DNA from 4 places in the Janthinobacterium sp. KBS0711 genome. Region 2 is predicted to be linked to each of the others. Evidence: predicted binding sites of a transcription regulator. Region 2 holds the regulator's gene; each other region holds the start of a gene.
What was found. The regulator sigma-54, encoded in region 2, starts transcription at its own class of promoters, with help from an activator protein. The targets are predictions, from matches to a motif close to TGGCANGNAANCTGCTTT.
Positions count from the first base shown of each region.

Region 1: the regulator sigma-54 is predicted to act here: its motif matches at 1,111-1,128, upstream of VM94_RS21250 (circularly permuted type 2 ATP-grasp protein).
Region 3: the regulator sigma-54 is predicted to act here: its motif matches at 666-683, upstream of VM94_RS05415 (beta-propeller fold lactonase family protein).
Region 4: the regulator sigma-54 is predicted to act here: its motif matches at 887-904, upstream of glnA (type I glutamate--ammonia ligase).

Region 1 covers NZ_LBCO01000033.1:596,830-599,033, reverse strand. Annotated here, with positions in the region: gene VM94_RS21255 (sensor histidine kinase) at 1-990, shown strand, start outside; gene VM94_RS21250 (circularly permuted type 2 ATP-grasp protein) at 1,164-2,204, shown strand, end outside.
Region 2 covers NZ_LBCO01000002.1:96,247-98,450, forward strand. Annotated here, with positions in the region: gene lptB (LPS export ABC transporter ATP-binding protein) at 1-374, shown strand, start outside; gene VM94_RS00490 (RNA polymerase factor sigma-54) at 379-1,857, shown strand; gene hpf (ribosome hibernation-promoting factor, HPF/YfiA family) at 1,927-2,204, shown strand, end outside.
Region 3 covers NZ_LBCO01000009.1:3,336-5,539, forward strand. Annotated here, with positions in the region: gene VM94_RS05410 (TonB-dependent receptor family protein) at 1-543, opposite strand, end outside; gene VM94_RS05415 (beta-propeller fold lactonase family protein) at 747-1,703, shown strand; gene adh (aldehyde dehydrogenase) at 1,955-2,204, shown strand, end outside.
Region 4 covers NZ_LBCO01000033.1:950,012-952,215, reverse strand. Annotated here, with positions in the region: gene VM94_RS22745 (rhodanese-like domain-containing protein) at 156-617, opposite strand; gene glnA (type I glutamate--ammonia ligase) at 1,002-2,204, shown strand, end outside.

The sequences.
Region 1 (2,204 bases), on a different contig from region 2:
CTGACACCCATATTGATCAACACCTTGCCCGCCTTCTTCGATAACCTGGCCGAAGCGCTGACGCCAGGCTATCCGCGCGACGATGCCACCAGTAACACCAACGCACCGGCCGTGCACGGCAACGAACGGGCGCGCATGACCAGCTATGGTCCGGAACAGGTGATCCAGGAATACCAGATCTTCCGCGACTGTTTCGCCGATGCGGCCCTCGACGCGGGCGTGCCGCTGCGGCGCCGCGACTGGAAGGTGATCAATGCCTCGATCGATACGGGCATCCGCGAAGCCATCCTGGAATTTACGGCCATGCATGAAAGCTTCCAGCGGCGCATCGCCGCTGGCCTGTCGCACGATATGCGCAATCCCCTCTCCGTCATGCTCAACAGCGCCCAGCTGCTGCAGCGGCGAGCGCAGCAGCTCGACGTGCCGGCCCTGGCGTCGAAAATCATCGAACACGGCAAGCGCCTCGACGAGATGATCCAGGAATTGCTCGATACGCTCAGCTACCACCGGGGGCAAAAGCTGCCGCTGGTCTTGCATCGCTTCGATATCCTGCCGCTGGCAAGGCAGGTGGCCGACAGCGTGAATACGGGCCATCCGGGCAAGTGCGAGGTCACGGGCGCGTCCGTCACCGGCTGGTGGTGCGAGAATTCGCTGCGCCGCGCCTTGGAAAACCTCGTGGGCAACGCCCTCAAGTACGGCGACGACGGCCCCATCCATATCCACATCAACACCCTGCGCGAACGCATGATACTCACCGTGCACAACACGGGCAGCACTATCGCCCCGGAGCAGACCGAGCGCATCTTCGAATACCTGCGCCGCGAACACCAGGGCAGCGCGCCCGGCTGGGGCATCGGCCTGCCTTTCGTGCAAAATGTGGCGGAAAGCCACGGCGGCAGCGCGCTGGTCGACAGCGCGCCGGAAACGGGCACCACGTTTACCATCGACCTGCCCATCGATTGCCGCCCCTTCGTCACGCCCGACGCTTGAGCTCACCGCTACCTGCCCCAACACCGGCACTTTCCGCGCAGTAACGCACCAATACGGTGCGGATGACGGATTTATGCCACAAAAATGGTCATTTTTTACACACTTTCAGGTGTGCGGCATTGGCACGCTTCCTGCTGAGCTATAGTCAGACACGGCTCAAGGGAAATCACAACATGGCAAATTTTTTCAATGAAATGACTGCAAATGAAGTGGGTACGGACAGCAAGGTACGTGAACACTATCGTGAATTCAGCAACTGGCTGGAGCAGCAATCCCCCGAGACCATCGCCCGCAAGCGGGCCGAGGCCGACCTGACGTTCCGCCGGGTCGGCATCACGTTCGCCGTCTACGGCGACGATGCCGGCACGGAACGCCTGATTCCGTTCGACACCATCCCCCGCATCATCCCCGCCGCCGAATGGGCGCAGATGCAGACGGGCCTGGTGCAGCGCGTGCAAGCCTTGAACATGTTTATCCATGATATTTATCATGAGCAAAACATCATCAAGGCGGGCATCATTCCTGCCGAGCAAATCTACAAGAATGCCCAGTACCGCCCGGAAATGCAGGGCATTTCCGTCGCCTCCGACATTTACGCCCACATCGCCGGCGTCGACATCGTGCGCGCGGGCCAGGGCGAATTCTATGTGCTGGAAGACAATCTGCGCGTGCCGTCCGGCGTATCCTACATGCTGGAAGACCGCAAGATGATGATGCGGCTGTTCCCGGAACTGTTCGCGCGCAACCGCATCGCGCCCGTCGACCATTACCCGGACATGCTGCTCGACAACCTGCGCTCCGTCGCGCCCATGGGCGTCGATGACCCCACGGTCGTCGTCATGACGCCCGGCATGTACAACTCCGCCTATTTCGAGCACGCCTTCCTGGCCCAGCAGATGGGCGTGGAACTGGTGGAAGGCAAGGATCTGTTCGTCAACGACAATTCCGTCTACATGCGCACGACGCGCGGCCCCAAGAGAGTCGACGTGATCTACCGCCGTGTGGACGACGACTTCCTCGACCCGCTGGCCTTCCGTTCCGACTCGTCCCTGGGCGTGCCGGGCCTGCTGTCCGTGTACCGCGCCGGCCGGGTGACCCTGGCGAACGCCATCGGCACGGGCGTGGCCGACGACAAGTCGATCTATCCTTTTGTACCCGACATGATCAAGTTTTATCTGTCGCAAGAGCCGATATTGAATAACGTGCCCACGTAC
Region 2 (2,204 bases):
TGGATAAACTGCTGGCCGACTTGCAGATTGAAAAGCTGCGCGAGAACCAGGCCCTGTCCCTGTCGGGCGGTGAGCGCCGCCGCGTGGAAATCGCCCGCGCGCTGGCCACCGATCCCCGTTTCGTGTTGCTCGACGAGCCGTTCGCCGGCGTCGATCCGATCGCCGTGATCGAGATCCAGCGCATCGTGCGCTTCTTGAAGGAGCGCAATATCGGCGTGCTGATCACCGATCATAATGTGCGCGAGACGCTGGGTATTTGCGACCGTGCCTATATCATCAACCAGGGCTCGGTGCTGGCGTCGGGACGCCCCGACGACATCATCGCGAACGAGTCGGTACGCCGGGTCTATCTGGGCGAACACTTCCGCATGTAAGCCAATGAAACAATCATTGCAGCTGCGCACTTCGCAGCACCTGGCACTGACGCCGCAGTTGCAGCAATCGATACGCCTGTTGCAATTGTCTACCCTGGAATTGCACCAGGAGCTAGAGCAACTGCTGACGGACAATCCCCTGCTCGAGCGCCTCGACGATCCGCTCGACCGCTCCTTGCGCCTGCTGTCGGACGGCGCCTTGAGTTCCACGGCCGCGCCGGCTGAAGCGCCGCCCCAGCCGCCAGGCCAGGAAGCGCCCGCGGCGCCGGCCGAAGCGGAAACCTTTGACGGCGAGGCGGGCGAGAGCCCGGCCGCGGCGGACGGCGGCGACAGCGACTGGAGCGAGGCGAGCCGGGGCAAGGCGCCCGACGATGAAGATTCCCGTCCGCAACTGGAAGCCCATCACTGCACCCTGCGCGAACACCTGATGGAACAGATGCGCGTGACGGTGCTCGAATTGCGCGACCGCGCGCTGGTCGAGCTGATCATCGACGCGCTCGACGACAATGGCTACCTGGAAGAGTCGCTCGACGACATCCTGGCGCGCCTGCCGGAAGAGCTGGAAATCGACGCCGACGAGATGCGCACGGCCTTGTCGCTGCTGCAAAGTTTCGATCCGCCCGGCGTGGGCGCGCGCAATGCGTCCGAATGCCTGGCGCTGCAGATCAAGCGCTTGCCGCACATCGCCATGGTGACGCGGCGCATGGCTCTCGTCATCGTGGAAAAGCACCTGGCCTGGTTTGCCCAGCGCGATTTCAACAAGCTGAAAAAAGCCCTCGATTGCGACGATGAAGACTTGCGCGAAGCGCAGACGGTGATTCGCCAGTGCAATCCGCATCCGGGCGCCGTGTTCGCCTCGGACGTGTCCGATTACGTGGTGCCCGACGTCGTCGTCAAGCGCGCGCGCAATGGCTGGCAAGTCACCTTGAACAACGATGTGATGCCGCGCCTGCGCGTCAACGCCATGTATGCCAACCTGCTCAAGCAGGGCAAGGGCGAGGGCGCCATGGGCGCACAGTTGCAGGAAGCCAAGTGGCTGATCAAGAATATGCGCCAGCGTTTCGACACGATCCTGCGCGTGGCACAGGCGATAGTAGAAAGACAAAAGAACTTTTTCTCGCACGGGGCCGTTGCCATGCGCCCCCTTGTGCTCCGTGAAATAGCTGATACACTGGGTTTACACGAGAGTACTATCTCGCGGGTAACAACTCAAAAGTACATGCTGACCCCGCACGGCATGTTCGAGTTGAAATATTTCTTTGGTAGCCACGTCGCCACCGAAGCGGGGGGCGAAGCGTCATCGACGGCGATACGGGCATTGATCGTGCAACTGACAGGAGCAGAAGACCCTAAAAATCCTTTATCCGACAGTAAGATTGCGGACATGCTGGGGGAACAAGGCATGGTGATTGCGCGACGTACTGTTGCCAAATACCGGGAAGCGTTGAAAATTCCGCCAGTGAGCCTGCGTAAGTGTTTGTAAGTTTTTTTCGGTTCCTCTGCGGGCCGGATAGGATGGACCGCACGAACCCGATCATCTTTAGGAGTGTGTATGAATCTCACCATCAGCGGACATCATCTCGAAGTGACACCAGCCATCCGTGAATACGTACAAACGAAGCTGGAACGCGTGAAACGTCATTTCGATCAAGTTATCGATATCGCCGTGATTCTGACCGTGGATAACCTCAAAGAGAAAGAAAAACGTCAAAAGGCCGAAGTCAACCTGCGTTTAAGTGGCAAAACCGTCTATGTGGAAAGCCTGGCACAAGACCTGTATGCCGCGATCGATGCCCTGATCGACAAGCTCGATAGGCAAGTGATGAAATA
Region 3 (2,204 bases), on a different contig from region 2:
CACGTTCAGTTCGACGGATGGGGGATTTTGCCCATCCTTGGAAAACAGCTGGATCACACCGCCCGAGTGGTTGCCGTAGATGGCAGAAAACGGTCCGCGCAGCACTTCGATGCGCTCGGCCGTATCGAGGTTGAAGGTGGCGGCCTGGCCTTGCCCGTCGGGCATGCTGGCGGGAATGCCATCGCTGATCAGTTTGACGCCGCGTACGCCAAAGGCCGAGCGGGCGCCGAAGCCGCGCGACGAGATTTGTAAGTCTTGCGCGTAGTTCTGGCGGTTTTGCACGACCAAGCCCGGCACGGCGGCCAGCGCTTCCGACGCGTTCACGCGGATTTGCCCATCCTGGATGCGGGCGCTGTCGACGACGTCGATCGAGGCTGGCACTTCCTGGCTGGGATGGGCGATGCGGCTGCCGCTGATGACTACCGTGTCCATGAGTTGCCCGCCCGGATCTGCAGCCTCGGCGGCAAAGACGTGAGGGGCGAGGGTAGCGCTGCCGGCGACAAACAGGCTGGCGATGGTGTTCAGGCGGAAACGGTGCTGCATGCGGATTCTCCAATGTGAATAAAAGCCTGCTTGGTCGCGTGCGCGGCGCAGGTCTGCATCTGTGTATCAAGCAATATGCCTGCCATGTCTCCATTGGTAGGCTGAAATTATACGCGTGTCAGTGGCACGGCGTTTGCATACAGCAATTATCAGATGCGCCGATGCCGCGCGCTTTTCCTGTGTTTTGCCATCGAAAGGTGATTATGCCCAACTTCTTCTCGCGCTTGCGCCAGGTGTGCTGGCTGCTGCCAGCGCTTGCCTGCGCCTCCCTCCAGGCCGCTCCATTTGCTTATGTTCCCAATGAAAAATCGGGCACCTTGAGTGTGATCGACACGGCGACCGATCAGGTCGTGCGCCAGATTGCAGCCGGCAAGCGTCCGCGCGGCATCGCCGCCGACCCCACCGGGCGGCAATTGTTTGTCACGGATGCAGCCAGCAGCGCCTTGCTGCTGATCGATAACGCTGGCGGCGCCCCCCTGCGCACGGTGGCGCTGGGCAAGTCGCCCGAAGGCGTCAGCGCTTCGCAAGACGGTCATTACGTGGCCGTGGCCGTCGAGGAAAACAATAGCGTGGCCTTGCTCGATGGGCAGACGGGCGTCTTGCTCGCCGATATCAAGGTGCATGGACGCAATCCGGAACATGCCGTGTTCAGCCCGGATGGGCGCTGGCTGCTGGTCAGCGCGGAAGAGGCTGAACAAGTCGATGTCATTGATGTGGTGCAACGCCGCCAGGTGGCGTCCATCGCCGTGGGATTGCGCCCGCGCGGCATCGGTTTCAGTCCGGACTCGGGCCGCGCCTACGTGGCGTGCGAACTGGTCAATGCCGTCTACGTGATCGACATGGCCGCGCGCAAGACCATTGCCACCATTCCGGCTGGCAAGAATGCGAATGGCATCGTGGTCCATCCCAGCGGCAAGCAGGTGTATGTCTCGAACGGTATCGACGGCACGGTGATGGTGATTAACACAGCCAGCAACGAGGTCACTGCCACCATTCCCGTTGGCAAGCGCCCATGGAATATGGCCGTCACGCCCAATGGCGCCAAGCTGTATGTGGCCAATGGCCGCTCGAACAGCGTATCCGTCATCGATACGGCCAGCGCGCGCAAGGTGGCCGATATTGCCGTAGGTGAATTGCCATGGGGCGTGGTGATTCGCTAGTCCCACAGGAACAGGTGTTCCAGTCTGGTACACCTGTTCCATTGTGCAGCGGCTCAAGCCCGGGCATGCGCTGAAAAGCGCACCGGTATTGACGCCGCGCCCTTGCAACAAGGGTAAAAGCGGCTAAGTTTGTAGTGGGATGGCGAGCTGGCACGGCATTTGCGGAAGACTCCGTGTACTCACCCCATCTGTACCAGGACGTTTGATTTTAATTAAGTAATTCCATTCTAATTAACCCGATAGAGGACGACATGAATCTCGCAGACATCAGCAAACTGGGCGTAGCCAATCCCTTCAAACAACGCTATGACAATTACATTGGCGGCAAATTCGTTGCCCCAGTAAAAGGTGAATACTTTCCTAACATCACGCCGATTACGGGCTTGCCATTTTGCGAAATCGCCCGTTCCACGGCGGAAGACGTCGAGCTGGCATTGGACGCCGCCCATGCCGCGAAGGATGCCTGGGGCAAGACGTCGCCTGCCGAGCGCGCCAATATCC
Region 4 (2,204 bases), on a different contig from region 2:
ACGCACCCCTATGTTGTACTATATAAGGTACGCGCTTGCAAGGAGAATTTGCGCCGCAGTTGAAAAATCGGGCGCGCATGGATGGTTGTAGCCGATAGAGGGCCACAGGGTGGCCCGCCAGATCAAACACGGTTCAGATAATCAGGCTGCCAGCGTCAGGCGCCCAGCCACGGCAGCCCCGCCTTGCACCAGCCGCCGATCTGCTTGCGGTGGCCGTCGGCGTCCTTGTCGCCCTCAAAACCTTCGAGGATGTCGTAGCAGTTCAGGTAGCCGTGCTCGGTCGCCAGCTTGGCCGCGTGGCGCGAACGCACGCCGGAGCGGCACAGGAACAGCAGCACCTCGTCCTTGCCGGCCTGGGCGGCCAATTGCGCGAGGAAATCGGGATTCGGCACGCCACCGGGGTAGGTGGCCCACTGCACCGCACCATGCTGGGTATCGGCGATATCAACCCGTCCCACCCAGTCGCGCTCGGCATTCGTGCGCACGTCGATGAGCTTGACGGCCGCATCGCGCTGCAGCAGGTCGTACGCTTCCTGCGGCGTGACGGCGCCGGCATACGGCGTACCTTCATTGGCCCGGCTGCGGGCGGTGGTCAGGATGTCGGCGGCGGTGGTCATGGCGTCCTCGATGAAAGTGGCAGGTGTGGTCGATTATAGTGCGCCATCCGCGCGCCGCAAACGGGAAACCATGGTGCATCGCGCATGCACCACAAGGAGGCATTTTTCAAGAATCGGCATAAAATGCACGATAATGGTGCGTTATTCGTTTTTTGCACTTGCTTAGTGCATTCTTGATTTGACGCAAACGCAGCAGGAAAATCGCGGGCACGAAAACTTTCATTGGGATGGCCGGGTTTTGACCTTGGCGGCGTCATCCCACCAGAAGCTGGCATGGAATCTGCTATGATCCTTATGAGTTTTGGTGGCACGCAATGTTTGCTTCGCTTCATCAGCCCAGACGCATTAAGGTCGGCTCACCCCACATTCATTTAGGAGATACGCATGGCAATGACAGCCGCAGAAGTCTTGAAGATGGTAGAAGAAAACGAAGTCAAATTCGTTGATTTCCGCTTTGCTGATACCCGTGGTAAAGAGCAGCACGTGACGGTTCCCGTGTCGCACTTCGACATGGACAAATTCGAGTCGGGCCACGCCTTTGACGGTTCTTCGATCGCTGGCTGGAAAGGCATTGAAGCGTCCGACATGATCTTGCTGCCGGATCCAAACACGGCCAATATCGACCCATTCATGGAAGAAACGACCCTGTTCATGCAGTGCGACGTGATCGAACCGTCGGACGGCAAGGGCTACGACCGCGACCCGCGCTCGATCGCGAAACGCGCCGAAGCCTACCTGAAATCGTCGGGCATGGGCGACACCGCCTACTTCGGCCCTGAGCCAGAATTCTTCATCTTCGACAGCGTGCGCTGGAAGATCGACATGTCGGGCTGCTTCGTCAAGATCGGTTCGGACGAAGGTTCGTGGTCGACCGGCAAGGACATCGAAGGCGGCAACAGCGGCCACCGTCCTACCGTCAAGGGCGGCTACTTCCCAGTGCCACCAGTAGACAGCTTCCAGGACATGCGTTCGGAAATGTGCCTGATTCTGGAGTCGCTGGGCATCCCGGTTGAGGTACATCATCACGAAGTGGCCGGCGCCGGCCAGAATGAAATCGGCACCAAGTTCTCGACCCTGGTCGAGCGCGCCGACTGGACGCAAAACCTGAAATACGTGGTGTGGAACGTGGCGCACAGCTATGGCAAGACCGCCACCTTCATGCCGAAACCTATCGTTGGCGACAACGGTTCGGGCATGCACGTGCATCAATCCGTATGGAAAGATGGCAAAAACCTGTTCGCTGGCGACGGCTATGCCGGCCTGTCCGATTTCGCCCTGTACTACATCGGCGGCATCATCAAGCACGCCAAGGCACTGAACGCGATCACCAACCCGGGCACCAACTCGTACAAGCGTCTGGTACCAGGCTACGAAGCCCCAGTGAAACTGGCGTACTCGGCGAAAAACCGTTCCGCCTCGATCCGTATCCCGCATGTGGCCAATCCAAAAGGCCGCCGCGTCGAAGCGCGCTTCCCGGATCCACTGGCGAACCCGTACCTGTGCTTCGCCGCGCTGCTGATGGCCGGCCTGGACGGCGTTGCCAACAAGATCCATCCGGGCGAAGCCGCCTCGAAAGATCTGTACCAT